Regions from separate parts of the Bradyrhizobium sp. UFLA05-108 genome, predicted to be linked through region 1. Evidence: predicted binding sites of a transcription regulator. Region 1 holds the regulator's gene; the other holds the start of a gene.
What was found. Region 1 encodes HrcA, which represses chaperone genes, less so after heat shock. Its sites were predicted from a motif close to GTTAGCACTCNCNNNNNGNGAGTGCTAAC; they were not measured.

Region 1 (7,264 bases):
CGAGCTTGTCGTTGCGCAGGTTGATGCCCTGCTCCTTCTGGAACTCGTCGGCGAGATAGCCAACGAGGCGCATGTCGAAATCCTCGCCGCCGAGGAAGGTGTCGCCGTTGGTCGACTTCACCTCGAACACGCCGTCGCCGATCTCGAGAATCGAAATATCGAACGTGCCGCCGCCGAGGTCGTACACGGCGATCGTGCCGGCCTTGGTCTTGTCCAGACCATAGGCTAGCGCAGCCGCGGTCGGCTCGTTGATGATGCGCAGCACTTCAAGGCCCGCGATCTTGCCGGCGTCCTTGGTCGCCTGGCGCTGGGCGTCGTTGAAGTAGGCAGGAACGGTGATGACGGCCTGGTCGACCTTCTGGCCGAGATGGGCTTCCGCGGTCTCCTTCATCTTCTGCAGGATGAACGCCGAGACCTGCGAGGGCGAGTAGGTCTGGCCGTCGGCCTCGACCCAGGCGTCGCCGTTGGAAGCCTTCACGATCTTGTACGGAACGAGCTTCTTGTCCTTCTCGACCATCGGGTCGTCGTAGCGGCGGCCAATGAGGCGCTTCACTGCGAAGAAGGTGCGCTCGGGATTGGTGACGGCCTGGCGCTTGGCAGGCTGGCCGACGAGGCGCTCACCGTCGTCCGTGACGGCGACGATCGAAGGCGTCGTGCGCATGCCTTCGGAATTCTCGATGACTTTGGCGTTCTTGCCATCCATTACGGCGACGCACGAATTCGTGGTGCCGAGGTCGATCCCAATGACCTTTCCCATGGTCCTGATATCCTTCTTTATTGCGGCAGGTTGGTTGGGCCCAGAAGGCACCCGATCCAAAACCCCCTAAGATCAAACATCCGCGATATTGCGATGGTTGAGGCTCATATAGGAGGGGGGGAGGGGCCCGCAAGGACCGAACGCAAGTTTCAGCCGCGAAAACATTGGGTTTTGGAAGATCATATCGGCCTTTGGAGGCCCTTGACGGTGAGGGTTTATTAACGGGTTCAGCGGTCAGCCGGACCATGCCCGGCGGTGCGCCCCACCCTGTTACGGCGCAGCCAAACCCGTTAAAAGTCCGGGCGGCCGGACAGCGCCGCCAGGGGCCACGCCCCGCGCGACAAAGGGGCCCGACGGCCCACCATCGAACGGCCTCAATGTGGACCAAGTAGACTAGCCATGAAATTGATACGCCCCCTCGCCGCGCTCGCCGTCCTCATTGCCTCCGCCGTTCCGGCCCTTGCGGCCGATGCCATCTTCCCGCCGGGCCTGCGCGTCGGCATGGTGCCGTTGATCGGTCTCTCCCAGGCCAAGACCTTTCCGGGCTTCGAGAGCGAGGACGGAGGCGTGAAGGTGCTGGTCACCGAGCTGCCGCCCGACGCCTATGGCGAGGTATCCAACGCCTTCAAGGCCAATCCCGGCGGCGCTGGCGGCATCAAGCCGGACAAGATCGAGACGCCGGCGGGCCTTGCCTATTACACCGTCGAGACCGGCAAGGCCGGCACGGCAACGGTGAAGCGCTATTCGATGATCGTGCCGGGCACCGGCTTCTCCGGCTATGTCGCCGTGCAGGTCCCCGAGAACGCCACCAAGATCTACTCGGACGACGCGGTGCGGCAGATGTTCGCCACCGCCGTCACGCGCAAGGAGGTGCCGGTCGACGAGCAGCTCGCGCAGATGCCGTTCAGGATCACCGATCTCGCCGACTTCAAGAACGTCCGCATGCTGTCGCCGGGCGCCAGCATCGTGCTCGCCGACGGCGACGAGACCACGGGCTTCGAGCCCAAGCCGTACATGATCATCGGCCTGATCGGTGCAACGCCGCAGCAGCCGGATGATCGCGCCCGCTTCGCGCAGGAGGCGGCGATGCAGATCCCCGGCATGCGCGAGTCCAGAATCACCATGTCCGAGCCGATCCGTGTCAACGGCCAGCCGGCCATCGAAACCCGGCTCGACGGCGTCAGCGGCAAGGACAAGACCCAGGTCACGGTGGTGCAGTGGATCCGCTTCGGCGGCGGCACGTCGCTGCGCATCATCGCCAGCGCCCCGCGCGACCAGTGGTCGGAGGCCTTCACGCGCTTCCGCGCGGTGCGCGACGGCATCCAGCCCAAAGGCTGACTGTCTCCACAATGGACAGTGCGCTCCCTCCCCCGCTCGCGGGGGAGGGTTGGGGAGAGGGTGTCTCCACAATCGAGAACCCCCAAGAGGATAGAGCCCTCACCCGGCGCCTTGCGCCGACCTCTCCCGCAGGCGGGAGAGGAGCACCGAGCCCTCGGCTCAAGCTCGATTTCTCACCAAAGCCGGCCGCATTTTCGAGCTTTTGTTCGTATACTAATGGAACTACGCTTTCCTTCCTGGTTCATCCTGGAGGGAAGACGTACGATACTGGATCGGCGCAAAGTACTCGCGGGCGTTTCCACTGTTGCTCTCGCGAGCCTCGTTTCAAGCAAGCTCTGGGCGGCGACGGCGATCAAGCCCGACGATGCCTCCGCGCTGCTCGTGATCGACGTGCAAAACTGCTTCCTGCCCGGTGGCAGCCTCGCCGTGAAGGAGGGCGAGCAGGTGGCGCCGATCATCAACAAGATCGCAAAAACGTTCGCCAATGTCGTGATGACGCAGGACTGGCACACGCCGGGGCACGTGTCGTTTGCCTCGGTCCATTCCGGCAAGAAGCCGTTCGAGACCATAGACCTGCCCTATGGCAAGCAGGTGCTGTGGCCCGACCATTGCGTGCAGGGCACCGACGGCGCGGCGCTGTCGAAGGATCTGTCGATCCCGCAGGCCGAGCTCATCATCCGCAAGGGTTTTCACAAGGACGTCGATAGCTACTCGGCTTTGCTGGAAGCCGACGGCAAGAGATCGACGGGCCTCGCCGCCTATCTGAAGTCGCGCAAGATCAAGCGCGTCTTCGTCGCAGGGCTAGCCACCGATTTCTGCGTCGCCTGGACCGCGCTCGACGCGCGCAAGGCCGGCTTCGAAGTCTATGTGGTGGAAGACGCCTGCCGCGGCATCGACAATCAGGGCTCGCTGGCCAAAGCGTGGGCCGACATGGCCAAGGCCGGCGTGAAGCGGATCCAGTCTGCGGATATCGCGGCCACGGCGTAAGCTATTTGACCCTCATGGTGAGGGGCGCGAAGCGCCGTCTCGAACCATGAAGGCCGAGCTGCAGCAGCGGGGCCTTCATCCTTCGAGACGCCGCGTTCCGCGGCTCCTCAGGATGAGGGTTCAGGTTTGTGTGCGTGGCGAAGCGCGGCTTACGCCGCGCCGTTCGACTCGTTGTTGTTGGCGGCGGCAGCGGCTTTCGCGCCGCCCTTGGCGACGCCGACCAGAGCCGGGCGCAGCACGCGTTCGCCAATGGTGTAGCCGGCCTGGACCACCTGAACCACCGTGCCCGACGGCACCGACGGATCGGGCACCTCGAACATCGCCTGCTGGAAGTTCGGATCGAACTTCTGGCCCGAGGGGTCGAACTTCTTCACGCCGTGCTTTTCCAGCGCGTTGAGCAGCGAGCGCTCGGTGAGCTCCACGCCCTCGATCAGCGCGGTCAGGCCGGGATCGGCATTGGCACGCGCCTCGGCCGGCACCGCATCGAGCGCACGCTGGAGGTTGTCGGCGATGTCGAGCACGTCGCGCGCAAAACCCGTGATGCCGTAGAGGCGCGCGTCGGCGACCTCCTTGGTGGTGCGCTTGCGTAAATTCTCCATCTCGGCCAGCGTCCGCAGCATGCGGTCGCGCGCCTCAGCGGCTTCCTTCTGCAAGACCTCGACCGAGCCGGGTTCCGGATCGTCGGGCATGATGTAGGGCTTCGACACCACGGGCTCGCCGGTCGGCGCAGTCGTGTCTTCGGGTTGCCGGTCTTGCTCGGTCATCGGCTGCCTTCTCGAACTCGTCTCAAGGGATTTTTCTCGCCGGGATATCGTGCTTTGCAGCGCGAAAATCAAGCACCCGTGATCAGGCGAAAACGGGCGTCAGCCACCCAGAAGGCGGCTGACGATACGGGCGGCATAGTCCACGGTCGGGATCACGCGGGCATAATTCAGCCGCGTCGGCCCGATCACGCCCAAGACGCCGACGATATGACCGGCGGCATCCCGATAGGGCGAGATGATCGTCGAGGAGCCCGACAGCGAGAACAGCTTGTTCTCCGAGCCGATGAAGATGCGCACGCCCTCCGCGGTCTCGGCGCGCCCGAGCAGGTCGATCACGCCGCGCTTGGTCTCGAGATCGTCGAACAGCAGCCGCACCCGCTCGAGATCCTCCAGCGCATGCAGGTCTTCGAGCAGATTGGCGTGGCCGCGCACGATGAGCTGGCGGTCCTCGTTCTCGCCGCCGGACCAGCTCGCGATGCCCGCCGCGATCACCTTCTGGGTGAGCTGGTCGAGCTCGGCTCGGGCCTGCCCGAGTGCGGTTTCCAGCTCCAGCCGCGCCTCGGCGAGGGTACGGCCGCGGATGCGGGCATTGAGGAAGTTTGACGCCTCGGTCAGCGCCGAGGACGGAACTCCGGGCGGCAGCGTCAGCACGCGGTTCTCGACCTGGCCATCCTCGCCGACCAGGATCACCAGCGCCCGCTCCGGTTCCAGGCGGACGAATTCGATATGCTTCAGCCGCGCATTGGACTTCGGCGTCAAGACTACGGCCGCGGCGCGGGTGAGGCCCGACAGCCGCGTCAGCGCCTCCTCCAGCGCCGCCTCGACCGACTGGGCGTGGCCGACGGTCGTGAGCTGGCTCTGGATCGATTGCCGCTCGGCCTCGTTGAGCTCGCCGACCTGCATCACGGCATCGACGAAGAAGCGCAAGCCGAGTTCCGTCGGCAGCCGGCCGGCGGAGGTGTGCGGGGCGTAGATCAGGCCGAGCTGTTCCAGATCGGCCATGACGTTGCGCACCGAGGCCGGCGACAGCGGCAGCGCGATCAAGCGGGAAATATTGCGCGAGCCGACCGGCTCGCCGGTCGCCAGATAACTCTCGACGATTTGGCGAAAGATGTCGCGGGAACGCTCGTTGAGCTGGGCGAGGCCCGCGCGCGGCGCGATCAGATGAATCGGATCGTGATGGGCCACAGACGGTAACTCCTCTCAGATGCACATAATTTGTCCATCCAGAAGGCCCCTGACAAGCGCGTCTTTGGCCAATCCCCGGACGGCGTTTCGTTGCCCCCGGGGGAAAAGCCCTTGCCGGGCCCCCTTCCCCCTCCTACAAGCACCGCGAACAGCCTTTTCCCTGCGAGTTTTGGAGGATTTCCCATGCGGCCAAGCCGCCGTGCGCCCGACGAATTGCGCCCCGTGACGCTGGAGCGCGGCGTGGTCAAATATGCGGAAGGCTCCTGCCTGGTGAAATTCGGCGACACCCATGTGCTCGTCACCGCCACACTGGAGGAGCGCCTGCCGCCGTGGCTGAAGGGTCAGGGCCGCGGCTGGGTCACCGCCGAATACGGCATGCTGCCGCGTGCGACCTCGGAACGTACTCGCCGCGAGGCTTCTGCCGGCAAGCAGAGCGGCCGCACCGTCGAGATCCAGCGCCTGATCGGCCGCTCGCTTCGCACCATCGTCGATCTCGAAGCGCTCGGCGAGCGTCAGATCACGGTCGATTGCGACGTGCTCCAGGCCGACGGCGGCACGCGCACGGCCTCGATCACCGGCGCCTGGGTGGCGCTGGCCGATTGCATCAACTGGATGAAGACGCGCAACATGATCAACGCCAACGTGCTGCGCGACAACGTCGCCGCGATCTCCTGCGGCATCTATCAGGGCACACCGGTGCTGGATCTCGACTACGCCGAGGACTCCGAGGCCGAGACCGACGCCAATTTCGTCATGACGGGCGATGGCCGCATCATCGAGGTCCAGGGCACCGCGGAACGCGAGCCGTTTACGCAGGAGGAGTTCCTGTCGCTGATGGCGCTGGCCCGCAAGGGTGTCGCGCGTCTCGTGGACTTGCAGAAAATGGCGGTGGCGTAGTCAATAGGCCATGCACCGGCGAATCACAGGCAAGCTCATCATCGCGACCCATAATCCCGGCAAGCTTGCCGAGATGCGGGAGCTGCTGGCGCCGCACGGTGTCGAGGCGGTCTCGGCGGGCGAACTTGGCCTCGACGAGCCCGAGGAGACCGGCCACGACTTTCGCAGCAATGCCGCGATCAAGGCCATCGCCGCCGCGAAGGCAATGAGGCTTCCGGCCTTCGCCGATGATTCCGGCATCGTGGTCGACGCCCTCGACGGCGCACCGGGAATCTACAGTGCGCGCTGGGCGGGCCCGAAGAAGGATTTTGCCGCGGCGATGGCGCAGATCGAGCGCCTGTTGAGGGAGCGCGGCGCGACCGCGCCGGACAAGCGCAAAGCGCATTTCGTCTCCGCGCTCTGCGTCGCCTGGCCCGACGATCATCTCGAGGAAGTCGAGGCGCGCGTCGACGGCACGCTGGTCTGGCCGCCGCGCGGCACCGCCGGCTTCGGCTACGACCCGATGTTTTTGCCCGACGGCCACACGCGCACCTTTGGCGAGATGGAAAGCATCGAGAAGCACGGCCTCCCGCCATTGGGCCTTGGCTTGTCGCACCGTGCCCGCGCCTTCGTGAAACTTGCGGAGATCTGCCTTGAGCCGCGCTGACAGGGACGCCTTCGGCGTCTACGTGCACTGGCCGTTCTGCCTGTCGAAGTGTCCCTATTGCGACTTCAACAGCCATGTCCGCCACGCTGCGATCGACGAGGCGCGCTTCGCAAACGCCTTCGCCCGCGAGATCGAGACAACGGCCGCGCGCGCCCCCGGCCGCGAGGTTACCTCGATCTTCCTTGGCGGCGGCACGCCGTCGCTGATGCAGCCCGCAACCGTCGGCGCCGTGCTAGAGGCGATCGGCAAGCACTGGCGCGTCGCTGGCGATGTCGAGGTCACGCTGGAAGCCAACCCGACCAGCGTCGAGGCGACGCGCTTTGCCGGCTATCGCGCCGCCGGCGTCAACCGCGTCTCGCTCGGCGTGCAGGCGCTCGACGATGTCTCGCTGAAGATGCTCGGACGCCTGCACAGCGCGCGCGAGGCGCTGGATGCGGTTGCGATCGCACGCCGCTCGTTCGACCGCTACTCGTTCGACCTGATCTACGCGCGCCCGGACCAGACGCCGGCGATGTGGGAGGGTGAGCTCCGCCATGCCATCGACGAAGCCGCCGAGCATTTGTCGCTCTACCAGCTCACCATCGAGGAAGGCACGCCGTTCTTCGGACTGCACCAGGCCGGCAAGCTGAAGACGCCGGACGAGGCGGTCGCGCGCGCGCTCTATGACGTCACGCAGGAGACCTGCGA
Region 2 (7,264 bases), on a different contig from region 1:
CGAACACGCGACGGATTTACCGATATGGACTGGGACAAGCTGAAGGTCTTTCACGCGGCAGCGGAAGCGGGCAGCTTCACGCATGCGGGCGAGCAGCTCGGCCTGTCGCAGTCGGCGGTGTCACGCCAGGTCTCGGCGCTGGAGCAGGAGCTCTCGGTCTCGCTCTTCCACCGCCATGCCCGCGGCCTGATCCTCACCGAGCAGGGCGACCTGTTGTTCCGCACCGCGCATGACGTGTTCATGCAGCTCCAGGCGGCGCGCGCGAAACTGACCGACAGCCGCGAGCGGCCGAGCGGCGACCTCAAGATCACGACCACGCCCGGCGTCGGCATCAACTGGCTGATCCCGCGGCTCGGTGAGTTCACCTCGCTCTATCCGGAGATCCGCATCTCCCTGATCGTCACCGACGAGGAGCTCGACCTGTCGATGCGCGAGGCTGACGTTGCGATCCGCACCCGCAAGCCGACGCAGCCGGATCTCATCCAGCGCAAGCTTTTTGCGATGGGCTTCCACGCCTATTGCTCGCCGGAATACATCAAGCGCTTCGGTACGCCGCGTACGCTGGAGGAGCTCGACTCCCACCGCATCATCACGCTCAGCGACGGCAACTTCGCCCCGCATTTGCAGAACCGCAACTGGCTTGTCGAAGCTGCGCGTAACGGTTCGGGCCCGCGCGAGGCTTACTTCAAGGTCAACAACATCCTCGGTCTCGTGCGCGCGTGTCAGCAGGGCCTCGGGATTGCGGCGCTGCCGGATTATCTCGTCGAAGAAAACAGCCGTCTCGTGCAGCTGTTCGGCGAATCGGACTCGATTCAACTCGATACGTATTTCGTCTATCCCGAGGAGTTGAAGACGGTCGCGCGCGTGCAGGTGTTCCGCGACTTCGTGGTGAGCAAGGCGCAACGCTGGCCGTCCTGATTTCCGCATGACTGACATGCGACCTCGGCTGTTGCTGCAGGGCGCTCGGCAAGCCCATACTGTTTGCACGCTGAGCCTTCGCGTTGCGCATTTGTCCCCCTCCTCCAGTGGCGCGGGAGTTCAGTAATCCCTCTTGGAAGGTGATTGTGTCGGCCTCACGTGGCCAATACCTAAGCCGGGCCCTTCGGGTCCGGCTTTTTTTCTGCCAATTTGGTCTTCGCTTTCCGCGTGTATTGACAGTTCCACATATCCCACGCATCATTTGCACACCATGATCACGAATTCGTGCGCAATCCTCTCGAAGGCGATCGCCTCGAAAAAAGCCCCCCACCCGGGGCCAAGGGATATTTGCGCGCGCTAGACCTTCTCGTCGTCGCGATCCCGAAAAACCCCGCCGTCTGGACGGGGTTTTTTCATGTGCCTCCGTCTCAGACCTCAACTGAAGGAGATGGAACATGACCGACCTAAGACAACGATTGCAGGGCCTCTGGCTGCCTCTGGTGACGCCGTTTCGCGACGGCCATCTCGACGAGCGCTCGCTCCGGCAGCTCGCGCGACACTACGCGTGCGAGGCCATCGACGGCTTCATCCTCGGCGCGACCTCCGGTGAAGGCATGACGCTGAAGGGCGCCGAGCTCGAGCGCCTCGTCGCAACCGTGCGCGAGGAGCTCGCCGCGCAACGTCGCAGCGTTCCGATCGTTCTTGGCCTCTCCGGCGCGGACACCGCGCGGCTGAAGGAAAGCCTGGATGAAACCGCGGACTGGCCGATCGACGGTTATCTGATCGCGAGCCCCTACTACCTGCGGCCATCGCAGCGCGGCCTATGTGCGCATTTCGAGGCGCTCGCCGATCACGCTGCCTGGCCGATCGTGCTCTACAACATTCCCTATCGCACCTCGGTCAATCTCACCAACCAGACGCTGCTCCGCCTTGCCGAGCATCCGAACATCGTTGGCCTGAAGGATTGCTCCGCGAACCGCGAGCAATCGATCGCGCTGCTCCGCGACAAGCCGGACCACTTTCGTGTGCTGACCGGCGAGGACGCGCACACTCATGAAGCGCTGAGCGACGGCGCGGATGGCGCCATCTTGCTCTCCGCCCACATCGAGACCGCAACCTTTGCTGCGATTCATACCGAGCTGAAGCGCGGCAATGCCGACACCGCGCTCGCGCGCTGGCAGGAGGTTTCGGAGTTGACGCGGCTGTTGTTCGCCGAGCCGAGTCCGGCGCCGGCAAAGTACTGGCTGTGGCGATGCGGCCTCATCGACAGTCCGGAGGTGCGCCTGCCGATGGTCGAGGTCGGAAGCGAACTCGCCGCCGCGCTCGATAGCGAGATCGCGCGGAGGTTGGAAAAATCCGCCTATGGGGAATCGTCGGTGGCTCCGCGCCCTGACGGCCGCATGGCAACGCCTTTCATGCAGACCTGAGCACGGACGCGTCGAGACGTATCCGATGTCCGATTGGCTGCGCCGTGATATCGGCCTGACCGAAGACGTCGTGACATCGGCATTGGAGCGGCTTGACGGCATCAAGCGGAGGCACTGCGGATGGGTCTGATGGCTGCGAGGTCGTGCGGAAGACGCAGTCTCTTCGCCTCGCCCTGCGCACACGAAGCTACCCTCTCCCACACGGGAGAGGGTGCATCACAAGCTTGGCTCGATCTCGATCACGCCCGCGGCGCGCAGCGGACGTAGACCATGTTGCCGTAGCGGGTGGCGGCGTCCTTGTCGATGAATCGGGTGACCATGACGCGGCCGTCGAAGGAGACGATCTCGCGGTCCTGCTCGCCGGGAGTCGGTCCGGCCGGTCCGATATAGTTCTTGCCGCTTGGTGAGCCCTTCAGCCGCAGCTCCTGCGGCGTCGCCTGGTCGGCCAGGTGCATGATCACGCCGCCGCTCGATCCGGCGCCGATCACATAGGGATTCTTGCACTGCGCGCGGGCCGCAGCCTCGGTGCGGGCGCGGTCGGACGGGTTCTGGAACGAGGCAAGGCCCCAGCGGCCGACGATCTCGTCGGCGCGGATCGACGCCGGCATTTCCGGCCCAGTGCCGGGCTCGGCCTCCGGCGCCGGCGAGGACGATGAGAACGACGGCAGGCTCATGCCGCCGCCACATGCACCCAGCAGCAGCGCCAAGGCTGCGGCGGCGCCCAGCTTGGCAACCGTCCGCGCGTGAGCTGAACTGATCATGGCATTCCCCCGAGCAAAGCGCCCCCCAAACACGAGCCTGACAGCCCCCTCCCGCAGCCAAGCGCAAAACCGCTGCCGGGGCAATGACGTCGTAGAATACGCCAGCGTCCCCAATTCGTTTCGATCGTCAACATCCTATATCCGTCTCACCAATGGCTTAACCACCCTTTGCTTGACAGGATCGCGGCCAAGCCATATTTCCGGGCGCACTATTAGCACTCGGGAAGCCCGATTGCTAAAGCGCGCCGTTCGATCCCGGCATTCGATCCGGAGGTCGGACGGGGGCGCAGGCCCCTCTCCTAGTTCCGTCGCTTCCGAAGCGAGCTTCCAAAGGGAAACGTCATGGCTAAGTCCAAATTTCGTCCGCTGCATGACCGTGTCGTGGTCAAACGTATCGATGCCGAGGAAAAGACCAAGGGCGGCATCATCATTCCCGACACCGCCAAGGAGAAGCCGTCCCAGGGCGAAATCGTCGCCGTCGGCCTCGGCGGCCGCGACGAGGCGGGCAAGCTGATCCCGATCGACCTCAAGGTCGGCGACCGCGTGCTGTTCGGCAAGTGGTCGGGCACCGAGGTCAAGATCGACAATGAAGATCTCCTGATCATGAAGGAGTCGGACATCATGGGCGTGCTGGCCTAAGGCCACAACGTCCCTTCAAACGCCGCCGCGCTTCCCTCTTGTCATGCCCGGGCTTGAGCCGGGCATCCATCCTGCTTCGAAAGATGATGGATTGCCGGGTCAAGCCCGGCAATGACGATTAGGGTGCGCGGCCCATTTCCACATCATGCCAGGAGCAAAAAATGGCTGCCAAGGACGTCAAGTTTTCCGGAGAAGCGCGCGAACGCATGCTGCGCGGCGTCGACATTCTCGCCAACGCCGTCAAGGTGACGCTCGGCCCGAAGGGCCGCAACGTCGTCATCGAGAAGAGCTTCGGCGCGCCCCGCATCACCAAGGACGGCGTCACCGTCGCCAAGGAGATCGAGCTCGAGGACAAGTTCGAGAACATGGGCGCCCAGATGGTGCGTGAGGTCGCCTCCAAGACCAACGACCTTGCTGGCGACGGCACCACCACCGCGACCGTGCTGGCTCAGGCCATCGTGCGCGAAGGCGCCAAGGCGGTTGCCGCCGGCATGAACCCGATGGACCTCAAGCGCGGCATCGACACCGCGGTTGCGGCTGTCATCAAGGACATCGAGAAGCGCGCCAAGCCCGTCGCCGCCTCGTCCGAGGTCGCCCAGGTCGGCACCATCTCGGCCAATGGCGATGCCGCCATCGGCAAGATGATCGCGCAGGCGATGCAGAAGGTCGGCAACGAGGGCGTCATCACCGTCGAGGAGAACAAGTCGCTCGACACCGAAGTCGACATCGTCGAGGGCATGAAGTTCGACCGCGGCTATCTGTCGCCCTACTTCGTCACCAACGCCGAGAAGATGACCGCCGAGCTCGAGGACGCCTACATCCTCTTGCACGAGAAGAAGCTCTCGGGCCTGCAGGCCATGCTGCCGGTGCTGGAAGCCGTGGTGCAGTCCGGCAAGCCGCTCGTCATCATCGCAGAGGACGTCGAGGGTGAGGCGTTGGCCACGCTGGTCGTGAACCGTCTCCGCGGCGGCCTGAAGGTTGCCGCCGTCAAGGCCCCGGGCTTCGGTGATCGCCGCAAGGCCATGCTCGAGGACCTCGCGATCCTCACCGGCGGCCAGCTGATCTCCGAAGAGCTTGGCATCAAGCTCGAGAACGTCACGGTGAAGATGCTCGGCCGCGCCAAGAAGGTCGTGATCGACAAGGAGAACACCACGATCGTCAACGGCGCCGGCAAGAAGCCGGACATCGAGGCCCGCGTCGGCCAGATCAAGGCCCAGATCGAGGAAACCACCTCGGACTACGACCGTGAAAAGCTCCAGGAGCGTCTGGCCAAGCTCGCCGGCGGCGTCGCGGTGATCCGCGTCGGCGGCGCGACCGAGATCGAGGTCAAGGAGAAGAAGGACCGCGTCGAGGACGCGCTCAACGCCACCCGCGCGGCCGTGCAGGAAGGCATCGTCCCCGGCGGCGGCGTCGCGCTGCTCCGCGCCAAGAAGGCGGTGGGCCGTCTCACCAACGCCAATGCCGACGTGCAGGCCGGCATCAACATCGTGCTGAAGGCGCTCGAAGCCCCGGTCCGCCAGATCTCCGAGAACGCCGGCCTCGAAGGCTCGGTCGTCGTCGGCAAGATCCTGGAGAACAAGTCCGAGACCTTCGGCTTCGACGCCCAGACCGAGCAGTACGTCGACCTGGTCGAGAAGGGCATCATCGACCCCGCCAAGGTGGTGCGCACCGCGCTTCAGGACGCCTCCTCCGTGGCCGGCCTGCTGGTGACCACCGAAGCCATGGTCGCCGAGCTGCCGAAGAAGGAAGCAGCCCCCGCGATGCCGGCCGGCGGCGGCATGGGCTTCTGAGCCCGTCGCAGCAAAAAAATCGCGCGAAGGCCGCCTCCGGGCGGCCTTCTTTTTTGCCCAGAATGGCCTGCGCTTTCCGATTCAACCTCCGGCCAAAACCCACTACGGTGGCGCCGATTCTGATCTCTTGAGGGTTTCGTCGATGCGCGCGCTTTCGTTCTGCTCGATTGGTTTTTTGGCGGCATTGCTTGCAGTTTCGCCTGAGGTCGCGTCCGCCCAGATGAAGCTGTCGCCAAAGGCCGCCGCGCCCAGTGGAACCGAGACGCGCTATTTCACCTCGATCGACGGGCTCATGGACGGCAATGCCGATGTGATCCTGAAGGAGACCCGCCAGGGCAAGACGGTCACCGCGGCCGTGCTCGACGTCTGCTATCCCGCAGCGAAGAATTCCGACCGCAAGGACCGCTTCGTCGTCAACCTCACGGTCGCCGGCCAGCTCTTGTCGGGCACGACGCAGAGTCTCGGCGACAAGGCGCCGGTCACCGTCAAGCTGACGCGCAAGCCGACCAGCGATACCTTCGAATTCCGTGGCCAGATCTCGATCGGCGGCAACGTGACCGAGGTCGCCTCGCCCGACAATTCCGATCTCAGCGAGAAGGAGTTTCTGGACAACCAGACCTCCGACGACGGCATCACGCCACAGCCGAAGGATTTCACCGAGGTCTCGCCGGAAGCGATCGCGGTCAAGGTCAAGTTAGAGGCGGCGACCGACTTCCTGAAGAGCCTGAAGGGCCAGGATGTCGAGGTGACGCTGGCAAGCCTGTCGGTCGGCTGCGACGCGCTGCGCGCCGGCGAGCAGACCATCAACATGTCGGTCGATCCGGAACGGGCAGCTGCGCTGCTCGCCAAGTTCAAGGCGATGCCGGGCGTCACCGCAGTGGGCTGGACCGCCGGCATGATGGAGATGGACCGCACCATCCGCTTCGCCGCCGCCGACTGGCGCGACGGCGACAAGATCAGCCGGGACCGGCTCGCCGGCACCGTCGCCAACGTGCTGGCGAGGACGCTGACGGCAAAAACCGTCTCGCAAAGCTTCGACCCCGTCACCGGCAAGCTCAAGGTCGTCTTGAAGCGGCCGAACCAGGATTTCCCAGCGCTCGAGCTCACCGATACGATCGAGGTCGCGGGCCTGGTCTCGACCGACAAGCCCGGCAGCAGCGACCGCCTCCTGCTCTGGGTCGGCAGCCCCGCGATCACAACGGCCGACGAGAGCACCGGCGCCAAGCTCAACCTGTCGGATGAAGCCGGCACCGATGAAGAGGGCGATCAGACCGACGACAACGGCGCGATCGAGGCGCTGACGAAGGAATTGAAGGGCCAGCGCTGGGACGCCGACAAGTCGGTGTGGAAGTAGTCCGTACACCAACTCTTGGTCATCGCCCGGCTTGACCGGGCGATCCAGTACGCCGAGGCGGTCGTGATTGAATCGATGGGCCGCGGCGTACTGGGTGCCCCGGTCGAGCCGGGGCACGACAGCGAGTTGGTTTAATTCCCGTTCATCCGGAAGCGCAGCGGCTTGGGGCCGATCAGCGTGAGAAAGTCACCCTGGCGCTTCCAGGTCTCGACGCTGGCGAGCGCCGCGACGAGGTCGTCATCGGCCTGGGCCTTGGCCGGCGGACAGGAACGGTCCTGGATCTGGCCGGGTACGAAGATCACCGTGTTGCCGGCGACCGAGAACTGACCTTTGCCGCCCTTGCACCAGAGCTCCAACACCACCTCGCCATTGTCG

Region 2: the regulator HrcA is predicted to act here: its motif matches at 3,318-3,346, upstream of SO140_RS15710 (co-chaperone GroES).

The regions. Positions count from the first base shown of each region.
Region 1 covers NZ_JBANAZ010000086.1:13,844-21,107, reverse strand. Annotated here, with positions in the region: gene dnaK (molecular chaperone DnaK) at 1-757, opposite strand, end outside; gene SO140_RS39665 (hypothetical protein) at 1,157-2,095, shown strand; gene pncA (bifunctional nicotinamidase/pyrazinamidase) at 2,360-3,082, shown strand; gene grpE (nucleotide exchange factor GrpE) at 3,232-3,846, opposite strand; gene hrcA (heat-inducible transcriptional repressor HrcA) at 3,946-5,034, opposite strand; gene rph (ribonuclease PH) at 5,218-5,931, shown strand; gene rdgB (RdgB/HAM1 family non-canonical purine NTP pyrophosphatase) at 5,942-6,577, shown strand; gene hemW (radical SAM family heme chaperone HemW) at 6,564-7,264, shown strand, end outside.
Region 2 covers NZ_JBANAZ010000018.1:83,057-90,320, forward strand. Annotated here, with positions in the region: gene SO140_RS15695 (LysR family transcriptional regulator) at 1-918, shown strand, start outside; gene dapA (4-hydroxy-tetrahydrodipicolinate synthase) at 1,374-2,345, shown strand; gene SO140_RS15705 (hypothetical protein) at 2,585-3,106, opposite strand; gene SO140_RS15710 (co-chaperone GroES) at 3,449-3,745, shown strand; gene groL (chaperonin GroEL) at 3,907-5,535, shown strand; gene SO140_RS15720 (hypothetical protein) at 5,678-6,889, shown strand; gene SO140_RS15725 (META domain-containing protein) at 7,021-7,264, opposite strand, start outside.